Regions from separate parts of the Paraliobacillus zengyii genome, predicted to be linked through region 1. Evidence: riboswitches for the same ligand, from Rfam matches in the RefSeq annotation. Region 1 holds a riboswitch; the other holds the start of a gene.

Region 1 (7,748 bases):
AATGGTAATTGCCACGCATTTGCTAGTGCAATGATTTCCTTTTGAGCCTGTTGGTCTTCCATAGGCCCACACACAATAAGACCTTTTTGCTTCGTTAAAAATTGTTTATGTAAAGCTATTAACTGTTCCGCTGAAAGCTGTTTCTTCCCTTGTTTCACTTCCAGATGTGCTGTTTCTTTATTTTCACCCCACAAATTATCCAATGAAAAATCTGGCACTAAAGGCTCTCGAAAGGGGAAGTTGATTTGCACCGCAGCACGATTAGCTGTATTTGCAATTTTATATGCAGCTGCCGCCTTTCCTCTCACATAATTTCCCTGCTGATCTGTTAATTCAGGTAGACTCATATCATGAAACCATTTTACATAATCGCCATATAAATGTATCTGATTAATGGCTTGTGGGGCCCCTACATCTCTTAGTTCATGAGGACGATCCGCCGTTAGTATAAGTAATGGCACCCTACTGTAGAAAGCTTCAATAATTGCTGGATAATAGTTAGCTGCTGCTGTACCAGAAGTACAAACAAGTGCAACAGGACGTTTCGTTTGTTTGGCTATACCAAGTGCAAAAAAAGCAGCAGAGCGTTCGTCCATATTAATCCAATGCTTGACAGACCGATAGGCCGCAAAAGTCATGGCAAGTGGTGTTGATCGAGAGCCTGGCGAAATGACTACATCTCTCAATCCATTTTGATAAAGTTCATCAACAAAACTGGTAACGTAGCGTGTTAAACTTTCAGTATGATTCATGCATTACAAACCTCCCAAGGCTGTCAGCATCGGTGTGAACTTCATCATTGTTTCTTCATATTCCTCTTCTGGAATTGAGTCTTTTACAACACCGCACCCAGCAAACAATGTTGCTTTTTTATTCTTAACGACTGCAGAACGAATTGCTACAGCAAATTCTCCATTTGCATACGCGTCCAACCAACCAATCGGAGCGCCATACCAACCACGATCCAATGATTCAAATTCCCGAATAAAAGTCAATGATGCTTCTCGCGGTAAACCACCTAATGCCGGTGTCGGATGAAGATCACTTAAAACATCAAATATCGTGAAGCCTTCCTTGAGTTTTGCTACCACGGGTGTATATAAATGTTGTAAGTTCTTTAATGGATAAACAACTGGTTCATCGGGAATATCAATTGCTTCAGAGTAGGATTCTAATGCTCCACGAATCATATGAACAACATGATTATGCTCTTCTCTATTCTTCTTATCTTCCCATAGCGCCTGTCCAATTTTTTCATCTTCTTCTTTTGATTTGCCACGCGGTGCAGTTCCTGCTAAACACGCTGAAAATAACTGTTGATTATCAATACGTACTAATCTTTCTGGTGTCGCACCGACAAAACAATCCTGTTCTTTTTCAATCGCAAAAACAAAACTTAATGTTTGATTACTTGTTAATTCTTTTAAAATAGAAACAATAGCTGGCGCTTCAGCAAAGTCCACTTCCATTTTTCTTGCTAATACAATTTTAACCGCTTGTCCTTGATTAATTTTCTCTGTCGCTTGTTTCACCAGTTGTTTCCACATTACTGCATCGCTCTCCAATTTGTTTTTAAGAATTGGTAGCTCATGTTCTAGTTTACGTGGCGAAATAAGTATATCTTTTTGTTTTTCAATCTCGTCTCGTAACTGTTGATTCTGATCTGAGTCTTTTATTTGCAAATTAACCGTGAAATAAAAATCATCTTTGTCTTTCGTTAACAAATAAGTAGGCACGCGAAAATAGCTACCATTAAAATTATCCCATAGTGGTGTTTTGCTACTGGTAGTATCAAACGGAAAAGCACCAATCGCGATTGGACCTGTGCCAGGCTGTTCATACTCATTATAAATAATAGCTTCTTCTAAAAGCTTTTTCCATTGATTTTCAGTATTTTGATAATAATCATCATCTGCATGCATAGAAATTGCTGTTCCAGCACCAACTAAATAAAAATCGTCTGGTACGCTAGCCCAAAATAAACGATTTCCTTCTAGATACTTTGCTTGTTCAAAAAAAACATGCGGATCAACTGGATCAATTTTTTCTGTGAAACTTAGCATTTGTACAGTATTGTTATTTATCTTTGCTTTTTTTATTGCCTCATCTAATAAAAGATCTAGTTGTTTTTTTTCTATTTCAATCATGTGTGCTTACCCTCCAATAATGATAGGGGTTATCTATTAAGGCATTGATCCATAATATTACGATATATCTATTCACTATTTTTATTAACTTAAAACTTTCCCCTTTTATATTTTATGCTGTTTTTCAATCTTTCTCAACAATCATGATTATTTACCAATAATTTATTATTCAATTTGATTGACACGACTTCTTTCCTTCTCTAAACTTATAATGATATTATAGATTATATTAGCGTAATTATCAGGTTTAAAGACAAGATAATAAAAAGAATTTGTGCGTTAAACGTTAGTTAGGAGAGAAATAAGGATTATGCAATCATTACAAAATAATACCATAAAATCAACTTTGAACGAAAAACCAGGTTTTCATGTATGGTGGAGGCTACTTCGTCCACATACTTTAACTGCATCTTTTGTTCCAGTATTTATCGGGAGTATGTTAGCTATACTAGATGGCTCAATTAATTTCTTGCTTTTTTCTGCAATGCTTTTAGCTGCCATGCTTATTCAAGCAGCAACGAATATGTTTAATGAGTATTACGATTATGTACGCGGACTCGATAACGAAAACTCTGTTGGAATCGGTGGAACAATCGTCCGTGATGGAATTGCAGCCAAAACTGTATTAACTCTGGCTTGTAGTTTCTTTGCATTCGCCATGTTATTAGGTGTTTATATTTGTTTAGAATCTAATTGGTGGGTTTGTGCTGTCGGTCTGTTTTGTATGTTAATTGGTTATTTATATACCGGTGGGCCATATCCAATTGCGTCCACACCGTTTGGAGAAATTGTTTCTGGATTTTTCATGGGTACAATGCTAATCGGATTTAGTTATTTCGTACAGACAATGGAAATATCAAGTGACATGCTTTTAATTTCCATTCCTGTAGCGATATTTATCGGGCTAATTATGCTTTCTAATAACATTCGTGATTTAGAAGGTGATAAAGCGAATGGTCGTAAAACAATCGCTATCTTACTTGGGCATGAAAAAGCAGGCAAATTGCTTGGCTCATTATTTTCTATTAGTTACCTTTTAACTATGCTATTTATTGGTGTTGGACTTTTACCATTATGGTCAATTATTACATTACTGAGCATAAAGAAAGCGAAGCAAGCTATAAATGGATTTAAAGGGAAAACCACAAACGTCGAAATGATTCCAGCTATGATAGCAACGGCACAGACGAATACAATTTACGGCTTTCTACTAGGTTTATCTTTGTTAATACAGATCTTTATTCCTTTTTCTTTATAACAAGTAGTAAATATTAAACAAAAGCAGACATTGAAATTGTGTCTGCCTTTTTCATAAGAAAGGTGGTATTTAAATGGATTTAAATGGAACATTAATGCAAGCATTGGAAATGGAAGTTATGGTAAGTCAGGCAGATCTAGTTGAAATTAAAATGCCTGTTAACGAAAAAACACGCCAACCAATAGGTTATTTACATGGCGGTGCAAGTGTGGCACTAGCTGAATCAGCGGCAAGCATCGGCGCCTTATTAAATGTTGATGCGAGTAAATATAACATTTTTGGAGTTGAAATAAACGCTAATCATATAAAAAGCAAGCAGAATGGTTGGGTGATTGCTCGAGCAAAACCTGTACATATTGGTAGAACAACGATGGTATGGCAAATTGATATTATAGATGAATCAGACCAATTAATTGCTACCTCACGCTCTACAATAGGCATTGTAGAGAAACGTAATTTTTGATTGATTAAATTATTACGCTTTATTCGATTATCTGCGCTTTCGCTCGATTCGAGCTGTGTTCGCCCGATTACAGTATACAACTGAAAAAGCTGGCCTCCCTTTTCAGGGAAAGCCAGCTTTCATTTTATATTTTTTATCCTATCATTGCCTTTTTCTGATCAATCCATGGTTTAAGCTTAATAAATAACGGAACAAAAAGCACTGCTAGAATAATTCCCTTCACGACGTTAAATGGTAAGACACCAACGATAACTGTACTTAACTTCACTGTACTACTCATTGTTTCCCAGCCCATAAACCAGCTATACGCTGGTAAAATAACAAAGTAATTTAGGACACTCATGCCTAAAGCCATCACGACAGTACCAGTTGCCAAACCTGAAACGAGACTCTTATTTCCTTTAAATTTATGATATAACATCGATACAGGAACAACGAATAACACGCCAGCGATAAAGTTTGCAACTACTCCAATTGGATCTCCAGCACCTGTAAAGATTAAATATAATAAGTTTTTAATTGCTTCGACAATTATCCCAGCCATAGGTGTAAACAATAGTGCTGCGATTAATGCTGGAACTTCACTAAAGTCAATTTTTAAATATGGTGGTAAAAAAGGTAATGGAAAGTTAATAAATAATAATACTAATGAAATTGTACCTAATAGAGCAAGAATAATTAATTTTAATAAGTTTGATGATTGCGATTTAGTTGTTTGCAATCTCAATTCCTCCTTCATCTTTATCGATTCTAATCTTGATGAAGGCAGAGCAATCCTTTAGACATTATAAAAACCCTAAAACCAAATGGGGGCTTTTAGGGTTTACACATATCAAGAAATAAAGGTATATAAATATACCAAATTTTGCTCCTTATCTTCTCCCATCCAGACTTTAACTGTCGGTCCCGGATTTGCACCAGGTCCACCACTATGAAAGTGGGTCACGGACTAAAAGCGATTTAACGCTTATCACCGTCGGTCGGGAATTACACCCTGCCCCGAAGATAGAATCGATATTTAATTAATTATATTATACAATAAGTTAAAAAGTTTGTGAAGTGTTTTACATGTGTTTTTTTTCACAAAGTTCATATTTCATAAAAATACTTTTATTCATCCAAGGGATTTAAGCTTTCTTTCCCTGTCATACCTGCAATCATCGCAACTAATAAATCAATTTCTTCATCGATATCTTTAATACTCGCCGTTTCAACGGGAGAATGCATATAACGTAGCGGTAAGGAGACTAGACTCACTGGTACTCCACGACCAGTTAAGCGCATTTTGTCAGCATCTGTTCCTGTCATGCGGGGAGTCAGCTCATACTGCACGTCCATATTTAACTGTTTTGCAGTTTTCTCTAATAAGATATTCATTTTACGATTAATTGGTGCACCTTTCGCTAAAACTGGGCCACCATCTAACCGGATATCGCCATGTTTGTTTTTATTAACACTTGGATAATCAGTAGCGAACGTTACATCACAAGCAATTGCCATCGTCGGTGAAATTCCTGCTGCTGCAAAATAAGCACCACCCATGTTCGTTTCTTCATTCACTGTACTAGCCGCATAGACACCTACCTTTAAATCTTTATCAGAAAGTCTACGCAATACCTCAGCAACGATAAATGCACCTGTACGGTTATCTAAACCTCGTCCCGTTATGTACCGATCCATCAATACTTCTGGTTCGCGTTGATAAACCGCAAGATCACCAATTTGCACAAATGCTGCGATTTCTTCTTTTGATTGTGCACCACAATCTATAAAAAGATCTTCCACATCAAAGTCACCTTTTATACCACCATGATGTTGAGCGTTAACACCGATAACACCAGTGATTTTCTTGCCATAACCTAAAACATCTACCTTCATGCCAACAGCCGCTTTTGGATTAATTCCACCCATTTTATCAAAATATAAAAAACCTTGTTCATCTAAACGATTGATTACAAGTGCAATTTCATCACTATGACCAGCTAATAAAATTTTAAAATCAGCTTCTTTATTCAACACACCTATTACGTTACCTGCATGATCTGTCATGATCTCATCAGCAAAAGGCTCAACATAACGCATCCATTTTTTTTGAATCTCCATTTCCATACTTGATGGAGATGGTGTTTGTAATAGTTCCATTAAAAACTGTTGTCTCTCTTTTTCCATTTTTGTATGACCTCCTAAATAATCTATTATCATCATATCAAATTTTTTGGTAAATACTAATCTTTAACTTTAATTTTTGGATAGGAAGTGAGAAATTGCACCTTTATAAATTTTGGCAGTATTATTTTCGTTTACCTAGTTTACTACGATTACTAGCGACAGTATTCGTACTAATGTTTAGCTTTGGGCTCCTTATACACTTAATCGAACCCGAGCACTTCACTACTATTTTTGATGGGATTTGGTGGGCATTTGTAACAGGATCAACGGTTGGTTATGGTGATTATATCCCATTAAGCACATTAGGAAAAACACTTGGCATTCTTTTAATTCTAACTGGTGGAGGGGTTGTAACTTTTTATATGGCAACCATTTCGGCTACAACAATCAAACAAGAAGAGTCCCTTTCAAAAGGTGATATTACATTTAAAGGAGAAAATCATATTATCTTCATCGGTTGGAATGAACGAACAAGACAGCTACTCGAAATGATGCATAAACATCATAAGAAGGAGGAGTTTGTCTTAATTGATCATTCGCTAAATCAACTTCCCTACAAAGACCATAACCTTCATTTTATTCATGGTGATCCAACAGCTGATGAAGTCTTACAAATGGCTAACGTGCAGGCTGCTAAATATGCAATTGTGACAGCTGATCCTGCAAAAAAGGAACGTCAAGCAGATCAAACAAGCATCTTAACAACAGTAGCATTACGTGGAAACAATTCAACTATTCAAATCATCACAGAAATACTTACAAAAAGCCAGATTTCTAATGCGAAACGTGCTGGTGCAGACGCAATTATACGTTCCAATGACTTTATGAGCACCTTGTTTTATCATGAAATCTTTCGAACATCATCAGTACAACCATTCGAATTATTACTAGAAATACTATCGAATCAACAATTTTCTCAATGTGCTTTACCTGAAAAATTAGTAGGAAAAAACTTTTTAGAAGTATCCGATTACTATGTTTGCTCAGAACGCTTACTTATCGGAATAATTTCTAATGGGGAAGTGCAATTAAATCCATCTTTTGAACAACCTTTAACTGAAAAAGACACACTTCTTTTGTTAGAAGGCATGTAAAAAGGCTCTCAATTTAATGAGAACCTTTTTTACTATACCTTATAATCTTTTCTCTAGTTCTTCTTTTTCTTTTTCAAACCCTGGCTTTCCAAGCAATGCGAACATATTCTTTTTATATGCCTCAACACCTGGTTGGTCAAATGGATTAACACCTAGTAAATAACCACTAATTGCACATGCTTTTTCAAAGAAATAAACAACATACCCAAATGTATAAGCATCTAATTTAGGTAAATGAACAATTAAGTTTGGTACTTGACCATCTGTGTGTGCAAGCATCGTACCCTGGTAGGCTTTTTCATTTACAAAATCAACTGTTTCACCAGCAAGATAATTTAAACCATCTAAATCTTGTCCATCTTTTTCAATCGTAATTTCAGATGGAGATTCAAGTACATGTAAAACTGTTTCAAAAATATCACGGCGACCTTCTTGTACGTATTGTCCTAATGAGTGCAAATCAGTTGAGAAGTTTGCTGAAGAAGGATAGATCCCTTTAAAATCTTTTCCTTCACTTTCACCAAATAATTGTTTCCACCATTCAGAGAAGTACTGTAATGATGGTTCATAATTAATTAACATTTCAATTGTTTTCCCTTTATTATATAACACATTAC
Region 2 (7,748 bases), 1.5 Mb from region 1:
CGTTCAATTGCTTGTTCAATTGTCTCTGTTGTTAACACGCCAAAGATGACAGGTAAGTTCGATTCCATTGATACACTTGCTACGCCTTTAGTAACTTCAGAACATACATAGTCAAAATGTGGTGTTGATCCACGAATGACAGTTCCTAGTGCAATTACTGCATCATACTTACCTGAAGCAGCCATTTGTTTTGTGACTAATGGAATTTCGAAAGCACCTGGTACCCAAGCGATTGTTACATTATCTTCAGATACGCCGTGACGTCTTAATGTATCCTCTGCTCCACCTAATAATTTGCTCGTAATAAATTCATTAAATCTCGCTACTACAATTCCAATCTTTAAATCCGTACCTACTAAATTTCCTTCAAATGTTTTACCCATACTAATTACCTCCTAGCCCTTTAAAAGGTGGCCTAATTTTGATTTTTTTGTTTCTAAATATTTCTCATTATCTTTATTAGCTTCTATTTGAATAGATCTACGCTCCACCACTTCTAACCCGTATTCAGTCATACTTGATATTTTACGTGGGTTATTCGTTAAGATCGCCAATTTACCTACACCAAGATCTTTTAACATTTGAGCGCTAACAGCATAATCACGAAGATCATCTGGAAAACCAAGTTGATGATTTGCCTCAACTGTATCGTAGCCCTCTTCTTGCAATTTATAGGCTTTTAGTTTGTTTAATAGACCAATACCTCTACCTTCTTGTCTCATATAAATAAGTATACCTTTACCAGCCGCTTCAATTTCTTCTAATGCTTGTTCCAGTTGTGGTCCACAATCACAACGCTTAGAACCAAATACATCACCTGTTAAACATTCGGAGTGAACCCTGACAAGCGGGATGTCTTCTGTCCCAATTTCACCTTTCAATAGTGCTAAGTGTTCTTTCCCAGTCCATTTTTCTGTATAGGCGATTAATTTAAAATCACCATAACTTGTTGGAAGGTCAATTTCCACTTCTTTTTCCACTAATTTATCATATCTTTTACGGTAGGCAATTAAATCTTGAATCGATATAATCGCCATGTTTTCCTTTTCGGCAATAGCTTTCAATTCTGGTAACCGTGCCATTGTGCCGTCTTCTTGCATAATTTCACAAATAACACCCGCTGGTGCTGAACCAGCCAACCTCGCTAAATCAACAGCAGCTTCCGTGTGTCCAGGTCGTTCCAAAACTCCCGCATCCTTAGCTAATAAAGGGAAAACATGTCCCGGTCGTTTAAAGTCTAGCGCAACTGATCGCTCATCAATTAATTTCTGGATAGTCAGTGAACGTTCATAAGCACTAATTCCTGTTTTTGTATCGGCATGATCGACACTAATCGTAAAAGCCGTGCCATGTGCATCTGTATTGCGTAATACCATATCATCCAAACCTAATTTTGTTGTAATAGAAGACGCGAGCGGTGTACAAATTAACCCTCGTCCCTCTTTTGCCATATAGTTAATTACTTCTGGTGTCGCATGTTCAGCAAGTGAAACAAAGTCACCCTCATTTTCACGATCTTCATCATCTACAACAATGATAATTTTACCCATTTTCAATGCTTCTAGTGCTTCTGGTATCGTATTAAGCATTATCTTTCACTCCTATCCAATAAAACCATAGTTTTGTAATTTTTCTTTTGTTAATGCTTCTTTTGTTGATTCAGATTTATTTTCGGCAAAACGCGTACTTAATAGTCGCTCCATATATTTTGCCAACATGTCATACTCTAAATTGACACGGTCTCCCAGTGTCTTCTCTCCTAAAATAGTAGCCTTCTGCGTTTCAGGAATTAAAGAAATAACAAAACTATCGTCTGTTACATCAAAAACAGTAAGTGATGTTCCATCTACTGTAACCGATCCTTTTGGCATCAAGTAGGGTAAACTCTTACTATCAACTGAAATTGCCATATAGCGCGCATTAGCCTCTGTCCAGATTCGATCAATTTCTCCAACCGTATCAACATGACCTGAAACAAAATGGCCGCCAAATCTTCCATTTGCATGCATTGCTCTTTCTAAATTAACTTGCATACCAATTTCCGATTTTGATAAGGAAGAATAACGATATGTTTCTGGCATTACATCAACCGAAAAGCCTTTTGTATCAAAACTAGTAACAGTTAAACATACACCGTTAACTGAGATACTATCACCGATTTTGACATCAGCCAAAACAGTCTCTGCATTAATCGTAAGTTTTAAACTATTTGCTTGTTGCTTTACCGCCTTCATTCTACCTTTTTCTTCAATAATCCCAGTAAACATTTAGTCTCCCTCCTGTAAAGGTCGTGCAATTATTTTAATATCAGGACCTACTTGTTCTATCGAGTTAATATCTAGATCAATTGCTTCCTTCATATTATTTGGAGAAATACCGCCGACAACAGAAATTGCATCACTTCCTGCTAATAGTTTTGGCGCAATGTACCAATGGCATTCTTGAAATAAACCTTCTCTAACAAAAGAACCATGTAACGTACTGCCACCTTCAACATATAACGATTGAATACCATGTTCTCCTAAGATATCAAGTACAGCAGTTATTTCTAGTTTTTCAGTTTGTAATTGTATTAACTTAACATGTGCATGTTTACGTTGAAAGTCATTTGTATCAGCGTTTTTACCACAAATAATCCAAGTGGTAGCTTCATTGTCTAAAATTTTAGCATCTGGATTAATCATTAAATTTGTGTCTAAAATAATACGAATAGGATTTTTACCACCTTGGGGCAATCTAGTGGTTAATCGTGGATCATCTTGCTTAATCGTATTACTCCCAACCATAATCGCGTCATGTATTGCACGTTGCTTATGGACATCTTCTCTCGCTTCTTCAGATGTAATCCATTTGCTATCGCCAGTTGCTGTCGCAGTTTTGCCGTCTAACGTCATCGCGGCTTTTAACGTGACAAATGGTCGTTTATTTTTCATATAATAAAAGAAATATTGGTTTATCTTTAACGCTCTTTCTTCCTTCAAACCAACTTCTACTTCTATTCCAGCCTTTTTTAAAATTTCAATTCCCTTTCCTGCAACTTCTGGATTAGGATCAACACAAGCAATATAAACTTTTTTCACTTTTCGTTGCACAAGTAGTTCTGCACATGGGGGTGTCTTACCATAGTGAGCACAAGGCTCTAAGGTAACATAGACATCCGAACCTTCTGCCTCTTCTCCTGCCTGTTGCATGGCAAGAACTTCTGCATGTCCTTCGCCAGCTTTGAGATGACTTCCCATTCCAATAATTCTGCCATCTTTAACAACGACTGAACCAACAGATGGATTTGGGCTTGTTTGTCCTATTGTGCTCGTAGCAAGTGATAATGCTAAATCCATGTATGTCTCTTTTGTCACAAGTATCCACTCCTTATAGCGGAAATACAAAAGCCCCAGATCATTTAAGATGATCCGGGGCTTTTTTTGATAGACTAATACTCCTAAATAGAGTGATTAGCTCTGATAAGCGTTAGCAAACAAACGCATGCCTGTTCCATACGTTTATTGTTGTTTTTCTTTTCCCATCCAGACTTTCACTGTCGGCTTTGGAATCACACCAAATCCACCTTCGCACAAAATGTGCTCCGGGTCACGGACTAAAGGTATTACGCATACCTATCACCGTCGGTCGGGATTTACACCCTGCCCCAAAGAAAAACCTATTCAATTGTTCATATTTTAACATGATATTATGTAAATTGCACGTAAAAAAATTCAAGAAGAGTCAATTGATCCTATTCCGATCTGCTACAAGAACAAAACCATGTGATCGGCATCATAATAGGTATCCTTATACTTTAATGATCTTTCTTCTGTACCACATATTTCAAACCCCATTGATTTATATACCTTTTTGGCTGCACTATTCTTTGTAGAAACAGTTAAATAAAGTTGTTCTATTTCGTTTATAGTTTTCGCCTTTTCAATTGCCTTTAGTAGTAACGCATTACCTAATCCCTTACCTCTGTTTTCTGGTTTAACGTAAACAGCAACAATATTTGCTCTGTGCTTTAACTTTAATTTAGTTTCCTTAACTAAAGAAATAGTACCAATAAGCTCAGACTGTTCAAAAGCTCCAAAAGTAAAGGAGTCTAACGATAATTTAAACCTATTTATATACTTTTCTATGGAATCGTTTTTTTCCTCTTCATAACTTGAACCAAATGCTTCCGGATTTTCTTGTAGTGCAATCAGCCTGTTCGTAAGGTATTCAGAGGCATCATCTGCTACTAATTGTCTTATTTCCATTTGATTTCCCTCTTTTCATCCTTTACCTTTATCGACACTCATGTTTAATCGGAGTAATGTTATTTTCTTACTAGTAGCCCTGATAATCAGAAATAAGATGTAACCAATAATAGTTCCAGAAGAATTAAATAATAGATCATCAACTGTTCCATACCTTGTAGGTGTAAAAGTTGCTTGTGTTAATTCAATTGTTAATGAAAAGATGAATCCTAAAATTAGTATTATAAAAAAATTCCGGGTATGCCTAAATAAGATAGGTGTGAGAAGACCAAATGGAACAAATAGCATGATATTACCTACTGAGTAAAGCAATTGGAACATTAGATAGCCATCTGCCATATTTAATAGGTTATAAAAGAGGTTTAGATCAAAGCTAATAGACCGTTCTTCTGCTAGTACATTTATAAAATAAAATGGTCGCATGGTTAGATAAGATACCGCTAATAAATAGACAAAAAATAGATGTATAATTATTTCTTTGATTAAGTTAAAATGTCTTTTGTTTTTTATGTAATGGTTACCTCTAAACCATATCCAAAATAAAATAGTAAATACATATATTATTAGAGGATCTAATATGATCATTCTTAAGTATCCTTCCTATAGCCAGTAATCATTTTTACGTTGTAACATATAGTTGGACGTCTTGTCCACCTAATATAATACTCTTCTCTAATACCATGTTTAATTTACTCGCTACCTTTTGAGAAGCAATGTTTCCTGGCTGAATAAGCGCAATAAATCGTTCTATTTTTAACTTCCGCTTTCCATAGTCTTTTAACGCTAATGCCGCTTCTGTTCCATACCCTTTTTGCCAGTAATCCCGAGCAATCCAATAACCTATTTCAAGCTCATTTACTCCATTAATTGTTTGCGGAACAATACCTGCATGTCCAATCGGTTTGTTACTTTTTTTATCAATTAAAAGATGTAGGCCTAAATTAGGATTACGCTCATATGTATCAAGAATCCAATTTAAGAATGTCTCCGCGCCACTATTATCTTTCGGTTTGCCATTCCCGATATACCTAACTATCTTAGGATCAGAAACTAATGCATATAAAAATGGAAGATCACCTTTATTATAAAAACGAAAACGTAACCTCTCTGATTCAATTCTCATATATAAACATCCTTTTTATATTTTATGCAATATAGGAAATGAAAAATGCCCTTATGAAAAAATAAGCATAGCCCACATCATTAAAATGGCTATGCTTATTTCCTACCTCACCGGCTACACACTCTCTACCTACCAAGCTCTTCTCCAATAATCCGGACTTCACGTTCTAATTCCACATTAAAGTTATTTTTTACTGTTTGTTGGACCATTTTAATTACCGCAATGTATTCTGAGGCTGTCGCATTATCTTTATTAACAATGAAACCAGCATGTTTAGTCGATACTTCCGCACCACCAATACCTTTTCCTTGCAAATCACTGTCTTGAATCAGCTGACCAGCAAAATATCCCGGTGGTCTTTTAAACACACTACCGCATGAAGGGTATTCAAGTGGCTGCTTCGACTCTCGTTTAAAAGTTAAGTCATCCATCACTTCTTTAATTTCTTTTTCTGAGGCAGGTTGTAAAGCGAAATGCGCCTCTAAAACGATATATTCTTTATCTGGAATGTTACTTGTACGGTAGCCTAAATCTAATTCAGAAGCCTGAAGTGTATTTACTTCACCGTACTTATTAACAACGACTGCCCTTTTCAGGCAATCTTTCACTTCGCCACCATATGCTCCAGCATTCATATATAACGCTCCACCAACTGTTCCAGGAATACCACACGCAAATTCTAGACCCGAAAGTTTTTCTTGTAATGCTTTCTTCGATACATCTATAATGCGTGCACCACTCTCTGCAATCAACGTGTTTTCTTCTCGTCTCACAGCAGTGAAACGCTTCGGACTCATGACAATACCACGAATCCCACCGTCTCTTACAATTAAATTAGAACCATTCCCTAATAGGGTAAACGGGATTTTTTCGCGGTTAGCGAATCTGACAATTTCTTGTACTTCAGCTACACTAGCTGGTGTTACAAAGAAGTCTGCTTTTCCGCCTAGTTTAGTATACGTATGATTTTTTATAAGTTCATCTATTAAAATATTAGTTTCTGCTGTTAGTTGAAGTAAATCTTGATAAATCGAATGGTTTTCCACGATTTTAATCATCCTTTAATTTGTCTATATGACATAGTAAAACTGCACATTAAATTATAGCAGGAGTTTGGATGATAAGCCAACAGGATTTCATTGGAACTGTTAAATAACCGTTGCTCCTAGCGTATTAATAAAATGTTCAAGTGCCCAATCATGTCCTGCTTTATTAAAACTCGCTACCGCTTCTTGATAAATCACAAGTTCAAAACCTTTGTTATAAGCATCTATTGCCGTATGCAACACACAAATATCCGTACATACGCCCACTATATGCAATTCCTCAATTTGACGTTCCCGTAATTTAATCTCTAAGTCTGTCCCAACAAAGGCACTGTAACGTGTTTTATCCATATAATATACATTTGATTGATCTTTCATTTGATTATATAAAGACTGTAGTTCACCATAAAGCTCACGACCTGAACTTCCTTTTATATTATGCGGTGGAAACAATTCAGTTTCAGGGTGAAAGGTATCCTCTTCGTCATGGCCATCAATAGCAAAGACCACATATTCACCAGCACCAATAAACTGTTCGGTCAATCCTACAATTTTATTTTCTATTAATTGTCCTGGCTCACCGCAAGTTAAGTTACCCTCATCTGCCACAAAATCATTTGTATAATCAACATTAATTAATGCTCGTTTAGTCAATATGTTCACACTCCTATATTTTTAATAAATCGGTATTTAGAAAATTCAGTAAGCTAATTATAGCGTAAATATAAGTAATATTGAACACACTATACAAAAAAACCTTTAAGATAACAGCCTGTTATCTTAAAGGTTTTGTCTACTGTCTTTTTTATAAAGAGGGCATGCCATGTACAGATTTAACTTCTAAATATTCCTCAATTCCAAAGTCACCCCACTCACGGCCTATACCAGATTGCTTATAGCCACCAAATGGTGCTAAAAAGTCAGTGTCTGCATCATTTACTGTAATGCGACCAGCCTTAATATTTGAAGCAACATCGCGCAATGTTTCTGGAGCTTTACCTACTACATAACCGGCTAGACCATAGATCGTGTCATTGGCAATTTGTATTGCATGGTCGAGGTCATCATACGTAATAATACTCATTACCGGCCCAAATATTTCTTCTTGAGCAATAACAGAATCATTTGATACGTCTGTAAATACAGTTGGTTTTGCATAATAGCCTTTCTCAAGTCCATCTGGTTTTCCAGTTCCACCGACAAGTAGCGTTGCTTCTTTCATTCCTTTTTCAATGTAAGATTGTACCGTATCCCATTGATCTTTAGAAACTAATGGTCCTGTTGCAATACCATCTTTTCTAGGATCACCAACTGGAAACGTCGGTAGAATTT

What was found. Region 1 has a riboswitch for FMN ahead of DM447_RS13455 (ECF transporter S component). Riboswitches for the same ligand answer to the same signal wherever they lie in the genome.
Region 2: another riboswitch for FMN. It lies ahead of ribD (bifunctional diaminohydroxyphosphoribosylaminopyrimidine deaminase/5-amino-6-(5-phosphoribosylamino)uracil reductase RibD); the one in region 1 lies ahead of DM447_RS13455 (ECF transporter S component).

What each region holds. Positions count from the first base shown of each region.
Region 1 is NZ_CP029797.1:2,647,099-2,654,846, forward strand. It holds gene menD (2-succinyl-5-enolpyruvyl-6-hydroxy-3-cyclohexene-1-carboxylic-acid synthase) at 1-752, opposite strand, end outside; gene DM447_RS13440 (isochorismate synthase) at 756-2,147, opposite strand; gene DM447_RS13445 (1,4-dihydroxy-2-naphthoate polyprenyltransferase) at 2,458-3,405, shown strand; gene DM447_RS13450 (hotdog fold thioesterase) at 3,479-3,868, shown strand; gene DM447_RS13455 (ECF transporter S component) at 4,002-4,589, opposite strand; FMN riboswitch at 4,739-4,879, opposite strand; gene DM447_RS13460 (M20/M25/M40 family metallo-hydrolase) at 4,979-6,037, opposite strand; gene DM447_RS13465 (potassium channel family protein) at 6,133-7,131, shown strand; gene DM447_RS13470 (glucose-6-phosphate isomerase) at 7,171-7,748, opposite strand, start outside.
Region 2 is NZ_CP029797.1:404,529-412,276, reverse strand. It holds gene ribH (6,7-dimethyl-8-ribityllumazine synthase) at 1-383, opposite strand, end outside; gene DM447_RS02140 (bifunctional 3,4-dihydroxy-2-butanone-4-phosphate synthase/GTP cyclohydrolase II) at 396-1,589, opposite strand; gene ribE (riboflavin synthase) at 1,602-2,267, opposite strand; gene ribD (bifunctional diaminohydroxyphosphoribosylaminopyrimidine deaminase/5-amino-6-(5-phosphoribosylamino)uracil reductase RibD) at 2,268-3,356, opposite strand; FMN riboswitch at 3,509-3,658, opposite strand; gene DM447_RS02125 (GNAT family N-acetyltransferase) at 3,747-4,247, opposite strand; gene DM447_RS02120 (VanZ family protein) at 4,263-4,832, opposite strand; gene DM447_RS02115 (GNAT family N-acetyltransferase) at 4,867-5,370, opposite strand; gene murB (UDP-N-acetylmuramate dehydrogenase) at 5,496-6,419, opposite strand; gene DM447_RS02105 (cysteine hydrolase family protein) at 6,519-7,073, opposite strand; gene DM447_RS02100 (aldehyde dehydrogenase family protein) at 7,222-7,748, opposite strand, start outside.